One region of the Micrococcus antarcticus genome, then DNA from elsewhere that is predicted to be linked to it. Evidence: predicted binding sites of a transcription regulator. Region 1 holds the regulator's gene; each other region holds the start of a gene.
What was found. Region 1 encodes HrcA, which represses chaperone genes, less so after heat shock. Its sites were predicted from a motif close to TTNGCACTCGNNNNNNNCGAGTGCNAA; they were not measured.
Positions count from the first base shown of each region.

Region 2: the regulator HrcA is predicted to act here: its motif matches at 2,458-2,484, upstream of groES (co-chaperone GroES).
Region 3: the regulator HrcA is predicted to act here: its motif matches at 1,559-1,585, upstream of groL (chaperonin GroEL).

Region 1 covers NZ_CP085253.1:531,571-535,777, forward strand. Annotated here, with positions in the region: gene LG274_RS02515 (16S rRNA (uracil(1498)-N(3))-methyltransferase) at 1-178, opposite strand, end outside; gene dnaJ (molecular chaperone DnaJ) at 175-1,302, opposite strand; gene hrcA (heat-inducible transcriptional repressor HrcA) at 1,334-2,347, opposite strand; gene LG274_RS02530 (DUF3097 domain-containing protein) at 2,426-3,286, shown strand; gene LG274_RS02535 (DUF4870 domain-containing protein) at 3,392-3,802, shown strand; gene hemW (radical SAM family heme chaperone HemW) at 3,821-4,207, opposite strand, start outside.
Region 2 covers NZ_CP085253.1:1,052,366-1,056,572, forward strand. Annotated here, with positions in the region: gene groL (chaperonin GroEL) at 263-1,870, opposite strand; gene groES (co-chaperone GroES) at 1,981-2,277, opposite strand; gene LG274_RS04845 (hypothetical protein) at 3,006-3,908, shown strand; gene LG274_RS04850 (ABC transporter ATP-binding protein) at 4,100-4,207, opposite strand, start outside.
Region 3 covers NZ_CP085253.1:2,210,514-2,214,720, forward strand. Annotated here, with positions in the region: gene LG274_RS10330 (DUF3263 domain-containing protein) at 1-332, shown strand, start outside; gene LG274_RS10335 (LytR C-terminal domain-containing protein) at 336-1,370, shown strand; gene groL (chaperonin GroEL) at 1,719-3,353, shown strand; gene LG274_RS10345 (DUF4031 domain-containing protein) at 3,443-4,207, opposite strand, start outside.

The DNA of each region.
Region 1 (4,207 bases):
CCAGCACCGTCCCGTGGCCGCGGCGGCCGGAGCCGTCCGCCACGAGCACGGACTCCCCCGGGGCAAGGCGCATCGCGGCGGCGGCGTGCCGGGCCTCGGAGCCCGTGAGGGTCACGGTGGCCCCGGCGGCCGCTCCCTCGAGCGCCCCCGCCGCCAGGTGGAACAGCGGCGCGGTCACAGGTTCTTCAGGTTCTCCCGCAGGCGGGCGAACACGCCCCGCTGCTGCGGGGCGCCGTGGACCACGTCCTCGCCGCGGATCTCGGCCAGGCGCGTGAGGAGCTCGCGCTCCTCGCCGGTGATGTCCGTGGGGGTGGTGACGACCACGTCCACCTTGAGGTCGCCGCGACCGGAGCCGCGCAGCCGGCCCACGCCGAGGCCGTGCAGCGTCTCCACGTGCCCGGACTGGGTGCCCGGCTCCAGGGTCACGCTCTGCTTGCCGTCCAGGGTGTCGAGGGTGATGCTCGTCCCGAGGGCGGCGGCGGCCATCGGGACCGTCACGGTGGTGGCCAGGTGGTCGCCCTCGCGGCGGAAGACGGGGTCCGGGCGCACGGCGATCTCCACGAAGAGGTCGCCGTTCGGGCCGCCGGCGGGGCCGGCCTCTCCGCGGCCGGCGAGGTGGATGCGGGTGCCGTCGTCCACGCCGGCGGGGATGCGCAGGGTGAGGGGGCGCTCCGTGCGCACTCGTCCCTGGCCCGAGCACTCGGTGCAGGGGGTGGGGATCACGGTGCCGAAGCCGCGGCACGCCGGGCACGCCTCGGTGGCCATCACGGTGCCGAGCATCGAGCGCATCGGCCGCTGCACCATGCCGCGGCCGTGGCAGGTCTCGCAGGTCTCGGGGTCGGTGCCGGGCTCGCAGCACGAGCCCTCGCATCGCTCGCAGCGCACGGCCGTGTCCAGGTGGAGGGTCTGCTCGCTGCCGAACACGGCGTCCTTGAGGTCGATCTGCGCGGTGACGAGCGCGTCCTGTCCCCGGCGCGTCCGGCTCGCGGGGCCCCGGCCGGCGCCGCCCGCCGCGGACATGAAGGTCTCGAAGATGTCGGCGAAGCCGCCACCGCCGAAGCCGCCGAAGCCGCCGCCGAACCCGGCGGAGCCGTTCTCGTTGCCGGTGGTGTCGTAGCTGCGGCGCTTGTCCTCGTCCGAGAGGACCTCGTAGGCGTGGGAGATGCGCTTGAACTGCTCCGCGGCCTCCGGGCTGGGGTTCACGTCCGGGTGGTGGGTGCGCGCCAGCTTGCGGTACGCGCGGCGGATCTCCTCGGTGCTGGCGTCGCGGCTGACGCCGAGGGTCTCGTAGTGGTCGGACACGGTGGGGGCACTTCCTTCGCGGGGGTCGAGGTCAGGGGGTGAGGATGCGGGAGAGGTAGCGGGCGATCGCGCGGACGGAGGCCATGGTGCCGGGGTAGTCCATGCGCGTGGGGCCCACCACGCCCACCTTGGCGACGGCGCCCGGCCCATAGGCGGCGGCCACCACGGAGGTGTCCGCGAGCGAGCCGGCGTTCTCGGAGCCGATCCGCACGGACACCCCGTGCGCGTCCTGCTCCATCTCCGTGAGCAGGCGCAGCAGCACCACCTGCTCCTCGAGGGCCTCCAGGATCGGTCCGATCGAGGCGCCGAAGTCCCCCGTGGAGCGGGCCAGGTTGGCGGTGCCCGCCATGACGATCCGGTCCTGTCGGCCCGCCTCCAGGAGGCTGCGGACCGCGCCGACGAGCGCGTCCGCCGTGGGACGCTGCTCCGGCCGCACACCCGTGACGGCCGCGTCCAGCAGGGCGGCGGCCTGCCCGGCCCCTCGGCCGATCATCGCCTGGAGCAGGAGCAGGCGCAGCGCGGCGAGGTCATCCTCCGCCACGAGACGCTCGAGTGGGACCACCCGCTGGTCCACCCGGCCGGTGGAGAGGATGAGCACGGCGAGCACGCGCGTGGGCGTCAGGGAGACGAGCTCGAGGTGGCGCACGGTCGAGCCGTCCTCGTGCGGGAACTGGGCGACGGCCACCTGGTGGGTCAGCTGGGCGAGGAGGCGCACGGTGGCCTCCATCATGTGCTCCGTGTCCTGCTCCGAGTCCAGCAGTGCCTGCACGGCTCGGCGCTCGGCCGGAGAGAGGGGCTTGACCTCGGAGATGCGGTCCACGAACACGCGGTAGCCCTTGTCCGTGGGCACCCGCCCCGCGGAGGTGTGGGGGGCCACGATCAGACCCTCCTCCTCGAGGGCGGCCATGTCGTTGCGCACCGTGGCCGAGGAGACGCCCAGCGCGTGACGCTCGACGATGGCCTTGGAGCCCACGGGCTCGCTGAGGGCCACGTAGTCCTCCACGATGGCCTGGAGCACCTGCAGTCGGCGCGGCTGCTCCGTCATGACGGTCTCCTTCCCTCCGATGTCTGGCACTCGCCACATCCAAGTGCCAATCCTACCGCCCTTGGTACCGTGCCCGACATGGACTGGAGCACGTGGGGCCCCGCGGGCCACGATTCCCTGACCCGACCGCCGGCGCGGCGCACCCCCGAGGTGCCGGCCTCCCCCGGCGTCGTGGTGGAGGACGTCGGCTCGGGGTTCACCGGCGCCGTCGTGCGCACGGAGCGCTCCGGCGGCGTGCACGTGGTGGTCCTGGAGGACCGCCGCGGCGTCCGCCGCTCCTTCCCCCTGGGCGGCGGATTCTGGATCGACGGCGAGCCCGTCACCCTCACCCCCGCGACGACGACGGCGTCGCGCGCGCCCGCCCGGACGGCGTCGGGATCCCGCCGCGTGGAGGGGGTCCGGGCGCGCACCGCCCGCGCGTCGCGGATCTGGGTGGAGGGCGTGCACGACGCCGAGCTCGTCGAGAAGGTCTGGGGCGAGGACCTGCGCCTCGAGGGGATCGTCGTGGAGCCGCTGCACGGCGTGGACGACCTGGCCGGGGCGATCCGTGAGTTCTCCCCCGGCCCCCGGCGCCGCCTGGGCATCCTCGTGGACCACCTCGTGACGGGCTCGAAGGAGGAGCGGATCGCCGCGGAGGCGATGCGAGTGCCCGGGGCGGCCGGCAACGTGCTCATCCTGGGCCACCCCTACGTGGACGTCTGGCAGGTCGTCAAGCCCGCCGTGCTCGGCATCGAGGCCTGGCCCGTGGTCCCGCGCGGCCAGGACTGGAAGACCGGCGTGCTGAAGGGCCTGGGCTGGCCCCACGGCACGAAGGAGGCCACCGGACTGGGCTGGAAGCGGCTGCTCTCCCACGTCACCACGTACGCGGACCTCGAGCCGTCCCTGCTGGGCCGGGTCGAGGAGCTCATCGACTTCCTCACCGCGGAGGACCGTGGCTGAGCACGCCGGGGCGCCGGCTCCGCCTCCCGTCGCCGCGCTACACTGATCGGGCCCCGCGCCCGCCCCGTGCGGCCGGGACCTTGCCGCCCCTCAGGAGGATCCGCCGTGAACACCACCCCGCCGCAGACCGGCCAGCCCCGTGCCGCGGCCTGGGTGGCCTCCGCCGGCACCGAGGGCGGACCCCTCAGCGCGAAGCAGGACCGAGACCGCGCCGCCTTCGGGCACCTGAGCGTGGCGCTGGGATGTCTCGGACCGCTGCTCGTGTGGCTGCGCTACCGTGACCGCGGACCGTTCACCGCGCAGGAGGCCAAGGAGGCGCTGAACTTCTCCGTGCCGCCCACGCTGCTGGTGGTGCTCTTCCTGCTCCTGGGCGCCCTCCCGGTCATCGGGCCGATTCTCGCGATCCTCGGCGCCCTCACCTGGGTGGCCATGTCCTGCTACGGCGTCATGGGGGCCGCGAACGTGTCGAAGGGCCGCCCCTTCCGCTACCCGTTCAACCTGCGCGTCCTGCGCTGAGCCGCACCGCGCTCGGCGTCAGAAGCCGGCCAGGTCCCGGACGATCCGGTCGTTGCGCAGCCGCCCCTCGAGGGTCGGCACGATCCGCCCGGACAGGGCGGCACGGCCGTCCACGAGCCCGTCCGCGATGAGGGCGGCCACGAGGTCCCGCAGCCGGGCGCCGTCGTCGCCGGCCGCGGCGAACCCCTCCTCCACCTCGGCGAGGCCCAGTCCCGTGGACGTGCGGGCGGCGAGCATCACCCGCTCGAGCCGGCGCGCCGGCGCATCGGGGATCTCCCGGCCCACAGCCGGGGTCACGCCCGTGGCCAGGCGCTGCGCGTACGCGGCGGGGTGCTTCGCGTTCCAGAAGCGCACGCCCGCCAGGTGCGAGTGCGCGCCGGGCCCCACGCCCCACCAGTCCTGGTC
Region 2 (4,207 bases), 520 kb from region 1:
GCCGCCCGGTGGTCCCGAGCCCTCTCCCCCGCGACCCCCCCCCTGGCGCAGGACCTCATCACGCGGCGGTCCGTCACGGCGCCGGGTCCGACGTCCCGGACCGCCATCGATCCCGTTGCGTCAAGGACGCGGCCGCGGAGCGCCCCGGTGCGCCAACGGAAGCGGGCACAGGTGCGGAGGCGCGAAACGGCCCGTCATCTGCGCGCGCAGATGACGGGCCGTCGTCGTGAGGGAGCCGGCCCTGCCGGCGTCGTCACTCAGCTCAGTGCTGGTGGCCGTGCTCGTCCTCGTCCTCGGGCTTGTCCGCCACGAGGGTCTCGGTGGTGAGCACGAGCGCCGCGATGGACGCCGCGTTGGCCAGCGCGGAGCGGGTGACCTTCACGGGGTCGATCACGCCGTCGGCGAGGAGGTCGCCGTACACGCCCGTCTTCGCGTTGTAGCCGTGGTTCGGCTCCAGCTCGGCGACCTTGGAGACGACGACGTAGCCGTCCTCGCCCGCGTTCTGGGCGATCCAGCGCAGCGGCTGCTTGAGCGCCTTGCGCACGATCTCCACGCCCGCGGCGGCGTCCCCGGTGAGGGCCTGCACGTCGGCGTCCTCGTCCAGGACGGAGAGGGCGTTGATGAGGGCGGTGCCGCCGCCGGCGACGATGCCCTCCTCGAGCGCGGCACGCGTGGAGGACACGGCGTCCTCGATGCGGTGCTTGCGCTCCTTGAGCTCCACCTCGGTGGCGGCGCCCACGCGGATCACGCCGATGCCACCGGCGAGCTTGGCGAGGCGCTCCTGCAGCTTCTCGCGGTCCCAGTCGGAGTCGGTCGCGGCGACCTCGGCCTTGATCTGGGAGACGCGGGCGTCCACGTCGGCCTTCTCACCGCCGCCGTCCACGATCGTGGAGTTGTCCTTGGACACGGTGATGCGGCGGGCGGTGCCGAGCACGTCGAGGTCGGCCTGCTCGAGCTTCATGCCGAGGTCCGGGGAGACCACCTGGGCGCCGGTGAGGATCGCGATGTCCTGCATCATGGCCTTGCGGCGGTCGCCGAAGCCCGGGGCCTTCACGGCCACGACGTTCAGGGTGCCGCGGATCTTGTTGACCACGAGGGTGGACAGGGCCTCGCCCTCGACGTCCTCCGCGATCACGAACAGCGGGCGGTTGGACTGCAGGACCTTCTCCAGCAGGGGCAGCAGCTCCTGCACGTTGGAGATCTTGCCGGAGTTGATGAGGATGTACGGGTCCTCGAGCACGGCCTCCTGACGCTCGGCGTCGGTGACCATGTACGGGGACAGGTAGCCCTTGTCGAACTGCATGCCCTCGGTGACGTCCAGCTCCGTCGAGGTGGTGGAGGACTCCTCGATGGTGATGACGCCGTCGGTGCCCACGGTGTCGAAGGCGCGGGCCAGCAGCTCGCCGACCTCGTCCGACTGCGCGGAGATGGCGGCCACGTGGGCCACGTTCTTGCCCTCGACCGGGCGGGCGTTCTCCAGCAGGCGCTTCTCGACGGCGGACACGGCCGCCTCGATGCCCTTCTTGACGTCGTTCGGCGCGGCGCCGGCGGCGACCTGGCGCATGCCCTCGTTCACGAGGGCCTGGGCCAGCACGGTGGCGGTGGTGGTGCCGTCGCCCGCGATGTCGTTGGTCTTGGTGGCGACCTCCTTGGCGAGCTGGGCGCCCATGTTCTCGTAGGGGTCGTCCAGCTCGATCTCACGGGCGATCGTGACGCCGTCGTTGGTGATGGTGGGGGCACCCCACGCCTTGTCGAGCACCACATTGCGGCCCTTGGGGCCGAGCGTCACCTTGACGGTGTCGGCGAGCTTGTCGATGCCGGCCTGGAGGGCGCGGCGTGCGTCGTCGTTGAATGCCAGCTGCTTGGCCATGACGGACGCTCCTTTCGGTTCAGGAAGTCTTCGGGGAGTGCGGGACGCGTCGGGCCCGGGGCGGCGCACCGGTGGGGTGCGCTCCGCTCACCGGGCCCGACGCGCGGGGGTCACTTGGTGACGATGGCCAGCACGTCGCGGGCGGAGAGGACGAGGTACTCCTCGCCGCCGACCTTGACCTCGGTGCCGCCGTACTTGGAGTACAGGACGACGTCGCCCTCGGCGACGTCCACCGGCACGCGGCTGCCGTTCTCGGCGACGCGGCCCGGGCCCACGGCCACGACCTGGCCCTCCTGGGGCTTCTCCTTGGCGGTGTCCGGGATGACGAGGCCGGAGGCGGTGGTCTGCTCGGCCTCCAGCGGGCGGACGACGATGCGGTCCTCGAGGGGCTTGATGGCAACGGACATGCTGCACACTCCTTCTTGTTCGACGTGCGGGCCGGCGACAGGGCCGCCGAGTCTGCGTTGACGTGGTCTCAGGGGGTGCCACGGGCGTGGAGACCCTCCGTCGTCGCGGTGCCGCAGGGCCCATCCTCGGGCGTTGGCACCCGGTACCCCCGAGTGCCAGTGTCGACTCTACTCCGGGCCTTGGCACTCCTTCAACACGAGTGCCAGCCGCGTCCGGCGGCGGGGTCCGCTCGCCGACTCGCCGCGCGGCTCGAGTCGTCAGCGCCCACTCCTGGCCCCTTGCCGTATGGACCCGGTTCCAGGGTGGTCACAACACGCCGTCTGCAAGAAGTTCAGGCGGCGTGTTGCGACCATCCTGCGGGGGGCGGGGCGGCGGGGACGGGGCCGGGCGGCGGGGCCGGGCGGCGGGGCCGGGGCCGGGGCGAGGCGGGGGCGGGAAACAGGGCGGGAGAGCCATAGGGGTCGTCGGGAGGGAGGCGGGGCCACCCTCCCCCGGAGCGGACACGCAACGCCCCCTGCACAGCGGCCGACGGCGGGCTGCCCCATCCCCAGATGTGCTCACCGCGAGCGTCGCACGGTCCCGCTGCGCCGAGGCTTCGGCCATGTCGCCGACGCCGCCCTCGGGCCTTCCTCCCCTGCCTCCTGCGTTCACCACAGCTGAAGCGCGGACAGCGGGGGTGCCCCCTCAACGGCTGCGACGCGCTGACCTCTCCACTCCCCTGCACGGCGTGCGGGTCCGCGCGGAGTCTCCCGGCCCGTCATGGGCGGACGTCGGCCTGGCCGAACCGGGCCACGGATGGAGCGGTGCTGTCCTCGCCGCCCTGCTGCGCCGACGCGGTGCGGCGGTGCTCTCCCACGACACCGCGGCTCATCTGCACGGCATGCCGACCCCGCACGCCGCGGCCCCCTCCAGCCTCGTCCACGTCACGCTCCCGCCGGGGCAGCGGCTGCGGCGCGAGGGCGTCGCCCCGCACCGTCGGGATCTTCCAGCGCACCACGTGGGTGCCGTCCACGGGCTGCGGGCCACCACGCCGGAGCGGACCTGGGCGGACCTGTGCACGCGCGGCGCTCCGTGGACGCCCGAGGACCTCATCGCCGCCGGCGACCACCTGCTCGCCCGGCCATGGTCGCGGCGAGGACGACGCGAGCCGGCGTCGACTCCGGAGGGGCTGGCCGCCGTCGTGGCGGCGCTGGGTGGTGTACCGGGCATCGATGCGGCGCGACGGGCGCTGGCGCAGGTGCGCGTGGGGTCGGACTCTCCCCTGGAGACGCGTGTGCGGCTCGATCTGATCGCTGCGGGGCTGGGCGAACCCATCCTGCAGTTCCGCCTCGACGCCGCCGATCCCCAGTGTCCCGAGGTGGACCTGTACTACGCCGACGGCGCCGTCGCCCTCGAGTACGACGGCGCGCATCACCTCGCGCGGGAGCAGCAGGCCCGGGACGCCCGGCGGGACCGCTGGCTCCTCGCGCGGGGGGTCGCTCCCCTGCGGGTGACGGCCGAGGATCACCGTGAGGCCTGCCGACGGCTGGTCGAGGTCATTCTCGGACGGCGGGCGGCGGGGCATCGCATCGACCCGCGCCCGGAGTCCACCTCGCAGAGTGGTCACGACGCGCCGCCTGCCGAGAGTTGAGACGGCGTGTTGTGACCACTCTGGGAGGGTGTGGGCGTCTCTGGGAGGGTGTGGGGGTCTCTGGGAGGGTGTGGGCGTCTCTCGGAGGGTGTGGGCGTCGGATGGAGGGACCGGAGACCACACGGGCGGCCGACGGCAGCTCAGCCCAGCTCAGCCCCGCCCCGCCCAGCTCCAGCCCCGCCCAGCCCCGCTCAGTAGTAGACGGCGAGCGGGCCGGCCGGCCCCTCCACCACGTGGCACGGCGTCTTGAAGATCCGCTCGAGGACCTCGGGGCGCATGATCTCGTGGGGCGAGCCCGT
Region 3 (4,207 bases), 930 kb from region 1:
AGCCGGATCTCCGCCCCGACGACGCCGCCGCGCGCGCCTCCCGCGCGCCCCTCGGCGGTCTCACGGAGCAGGAACGGGCCGTCCTCGACCTCGAGGCCGCGACCTGGCGGCACACCGGCGCGAAGGACCACGCGATCCGGGAGCGCCTCGGACTGGCGCCGACCGCCTACTATCAGGTGTTGAACGGACTGCTGGATCGCGAGGCCGCCCTGGCCTACCGCCCCCTCCTCGTCCGTCGCCTGCTGCGCACGCGCGGCACCCGGCGACGGGCGATCAGGAGGCCCGTGACTCCCTCGTCCACCGCTCCCGCTTCCCCCCGCCAGGAGAACTGACCGATGGCATACCGGCCCGACCGCTTCGACGACGTCCCCGAGTACACCGACCAGCGCGGCGCGCACCGCGCGTCCTTCGCACCGGCCGCCGCCGGCGCCACCGCCGCGTCCGGCGGCGCAGGCGGGGGCGCTCTCCGCCCGCTGCTGCTGCTCGCCGGGCTCGTGCTGCTCGCGGGCCTGTTCCTGGGTGTGATCCTGCCGTGGCTCACCGGCGGGGACGACCGCCCGACGGCCGGCGCGGCGGACTCCTCGTCCTCCTCGGCGCCCACGAACAGCACGACCGAGGCCCCGGCCTCCTCCTCCGAGGCCGCCGCGTCCTCGACCGAGCCTGCCCCGCCCTCCGCGACCACGGACGCGTCGAGCACCGGGCCCGCTCCGGCCGCCGAGTCCTCCCGTGCCGCGCAGGAGTCCGCCGCCCAGGCGTCCCGTGACGCGGAGGCCTCCCGCGCCGCCGAACAGTCCTCCGCTGCCGCGCAGGCCGCCGAGTCCTCCCGTGCCGCGCAGGCCGCCGAGTCCTCCTCCGCCGCGCAGGCCGCCGAGTCCTCCCGTGCCGCGCAGGAGTCCGCCGCCCAGGCGTCCCGTGACGCGGAGGCCTCCCGCTCCGCCGCCGCGTCGGCCGAGGCCGCCCGCGCCGCCGAGGCATCGCGCTCCCAGGCTGCCGAGGCATCGCGCTCCCAGGCTGCCGAGGCCTCCCGCTCGCAGGCTGCCTCGGCGTCGCGCTCGCAGGCCGCCGAGGCGTCCCGCAAGGCCGAGGCCTCCCGTGCCGCCGCAGCGGCGAAGAGCACCCGTGTGACGGTGTACAACGCAACCCGCATCAACCGCCTGGCCGCCCGCAACGCGCAGGAGCTCAAGAACGCCGGCTTCACGTCGGTGTCCGCCCAGAACTGGAGCGGCCCCCGCGTGGGCGCCTCCACCGTGATGTACAACCGCTCCGGGGACAAGGCCGCCGCCGAGGCCGTCGGCCGCGAGCTGGGCCTCCCCGTCGTCCAGAGCCCGAACCTGCAGGTCGACGGCGTCGCCGTCGTCGTCACCGGCTGACCCCGTCGGCGGCGCGTCCGCCGACGCTGTGCGACCCCCGTGGGCGCCACCCCCTGAGGGGACGGCGCCCACGGGGGTCGCGTGCATCCGGACCCGCGCGCCGTCCTCGTGTCGTCCGCCCGGTGCGGATGCGGGCGAACGACGCCCCAGCCTTTTGCACTCTCCCGGGGAGAGTGCTCATAATGGGGTTAGCACTCCGAAGGTGGGACTGCCAGTCGTACCCCGGCCGGCACCCCCGTGGAGGAGGACCTGTCCATCGGTGAGGCCCCGTTCCGGGCCGTCCGTCGCGGGCATCGGTGCGGGTCAGCCACCAGCAAGGAACGTGACGTCCAGAAAGGACATGCACTCATGGCCAAGACCATCGCATTCGACGAAGAGGCCCGCCGCGGTCTGGAGAAGGGTCTGAACACCCTCGCGGACGCCGTGAAGGTGACGCTCGGCCCCCGCGGCCGCAACGTGGTGCTCGAGAAGAAGTGGGGCGCCCCCACCATCACCAACGACGGCGTGTCCATCGCCAAGGAGATCGAGCTCGAGGACCCCTACGAGAAGATCGGCGCGGAGCTCGTCAAGGAGGTCGCCAAGAAGACCGACGACGTCGCCGGCGACGGCACCACCACCGCCACCGTGCTCGCCCAGGCGCTCGTGCGCGAGGGCCTGCGCAACGTGGCCGCCGGCGCCGATCCGCTCTCCCTGAGGCGCGGCATCGAGAAGGCCGTCGAGGCCGTCACCGCCGAGCTGCTCTCCGCGTCCCGCGAGATCGAGACCAAGGAGCAGATCGCCGCCACCGCGTCCATCTCCGCCGCCGACCCGCAGATCGGCGCCCTCATCGCCGAGGCGCTGGACAAGGTCGGCAAGGAGGGCGTCATCACCGTCGAGGAGTCCAACACCTTCGGCCTCGAGCTCGAGCTCACCGAGGGCATGCGGTTCGACAAGGGCTACATCTCCGGCTACTTCGTCACGGACACGGACCGCCAGGAGGCCGTCCTCGAGGATCCCTACATCCTCATCGTGAACTCCAAGATCTCCACCGTGAAGGACATGGTGGCGATCCTCGAGAAGGTCATGCAGTCCGGCAAGCCGCTGCTGATCATCGCCGAGGACGTCGACGGCGAGGCCCTGGCCACGCTGGTGGTCAACAAGATCCGCGGCACCTTCAAGTCCGTGGCCGTGAAGGCTCCGGGCTTCGGCGACCGCCGCAAGGCCATGCTCGCCGACATCGCCATCCTCACCGGCGGCCAGGTCATCTCCTCCGAGGTCGGCCTCTCCCTGGAGAACGCCACCCTCGACCTGCTGGGCACCGCCCGCAAGGTGGTCATCACCAAGGACGAGACCACCATCGTGGAGGGTGCCGGCGACGCCGAGCAGATCGCCGGCCGCGTGGCCCAGATCCGCGCCGAGATCGAGAACACCGACTCGGACTACGACCGCGAGAAGCTCCAGGAGCGCCTCGCCAAGCTGGCCGGCGGCGTGGCCGTCATCAAGGCCGGCGCGGCCACCGAGGTGGAGCTCAAGGAGCGCAAGCACCGCATCGAGGACGCCGTGCGCAACGCCAAGGCGGCCGTGGAGGAGGGCATCGTCGCAGGCGGCGGCGTGGCCCTGATCCAGGCCGGCGCGAAGGCGTTCGAGGGCCTGCAGCTCGAGGGCGACGAGGCCACCGGCGCGAACATCGTCAAGGTCGCCATCGAGGCCCCGCTGAAGCAGATCGCCTTCAACGCGGGCATGGAGCCGGGCGTCGTGGCGGACAAGGTCAAGACCCTCGAGGCCGGCCACGGCCTGAACGCCGCCACCGGCGAGTACGAGGACCTGCTGGCCGCGGGCATCAACGACCCGGTCAAGGTGACCCGCTCCGCCCTGCAGAACGCCGCGTCCATCGCGGGCCTGTTCCTCACCACCGAGGCCGTCGTGGCCGACAAGCCGGAGAAGAACCCGGCCGGCGGTGCCGAGGGCATGGACCCGATGGGCGGCATGGGCGGCATGATGTGACCACCCGCTGAGCCCGCCCGGTCCTCCCGGGCGCCCAGCACGCGAGGCCCGTCTTCCCGATCCGGGGAGGCGGGCCTCGCCGTGTCGGCTCAGGAGCGCAGGGCCTCCAGCTCGCGGCGCAGGTTCAGACGCGCCGGCTGCTCCCAGCGGGCGCGGCCGGTGGCGGTGGCGTAGAGGTGCTCGGCGGAGAGCAGGTGCTGGAGGACGGCAGCCCTCCCGGTGCGCCAGTGCGCGTCAGCGACGTGCGCGAAGTCCGCGCGCACGGCCTCGACGTAGCCGTCATACCCCTGGGGGGAGCTGCCGAGCACCGCGAGGTCCGCGTCGCTCAGAGCAGCCCCGGCGGGGTCGCCCGGGGCTGGGCGGTGGTCCACGGTGAGCAGCACGAGCCGCTCGACCTCGGCGACGAGGGCGGTGGGCACCCGCAGCCGCGGATCGCCGAGCAGGTGGAGGGCGAGCTCGGCCGAGTCCGCCTCGTCCTGGCCGGGGTCGGCCGTCTGGTCCGCCGCGTAGACGGCGTCGTGGAACCAGGCCGCCAGACGCACGGCGCGGGGGTCCGCCCCGAGGTCCTCACCAGCGGCGTCGAGCTCGTCCAGCGCCTCGAGCACGGCGAGCAGGTGCGCGGGGGAGTGGTAGTGGCGGTGCTCCTCGGCCCACCGCGTCAGCAGCTCCTGACCCGTCGCGAGCACCGCGTCCGGGTGGGCACCGGCCCCCGCGAAGAGCCGCTCCCAACGGCGGCGCAGCACCGGGGCGATCCGCGCCGGCCGGCGTCGGGCCGGAACGCGCAGGCCCGATCGGACGAGGCGCCGGACCAGCTCCGCGCCGCTGACCTCCTCCGCCCCTGCCGCCACGAGGTC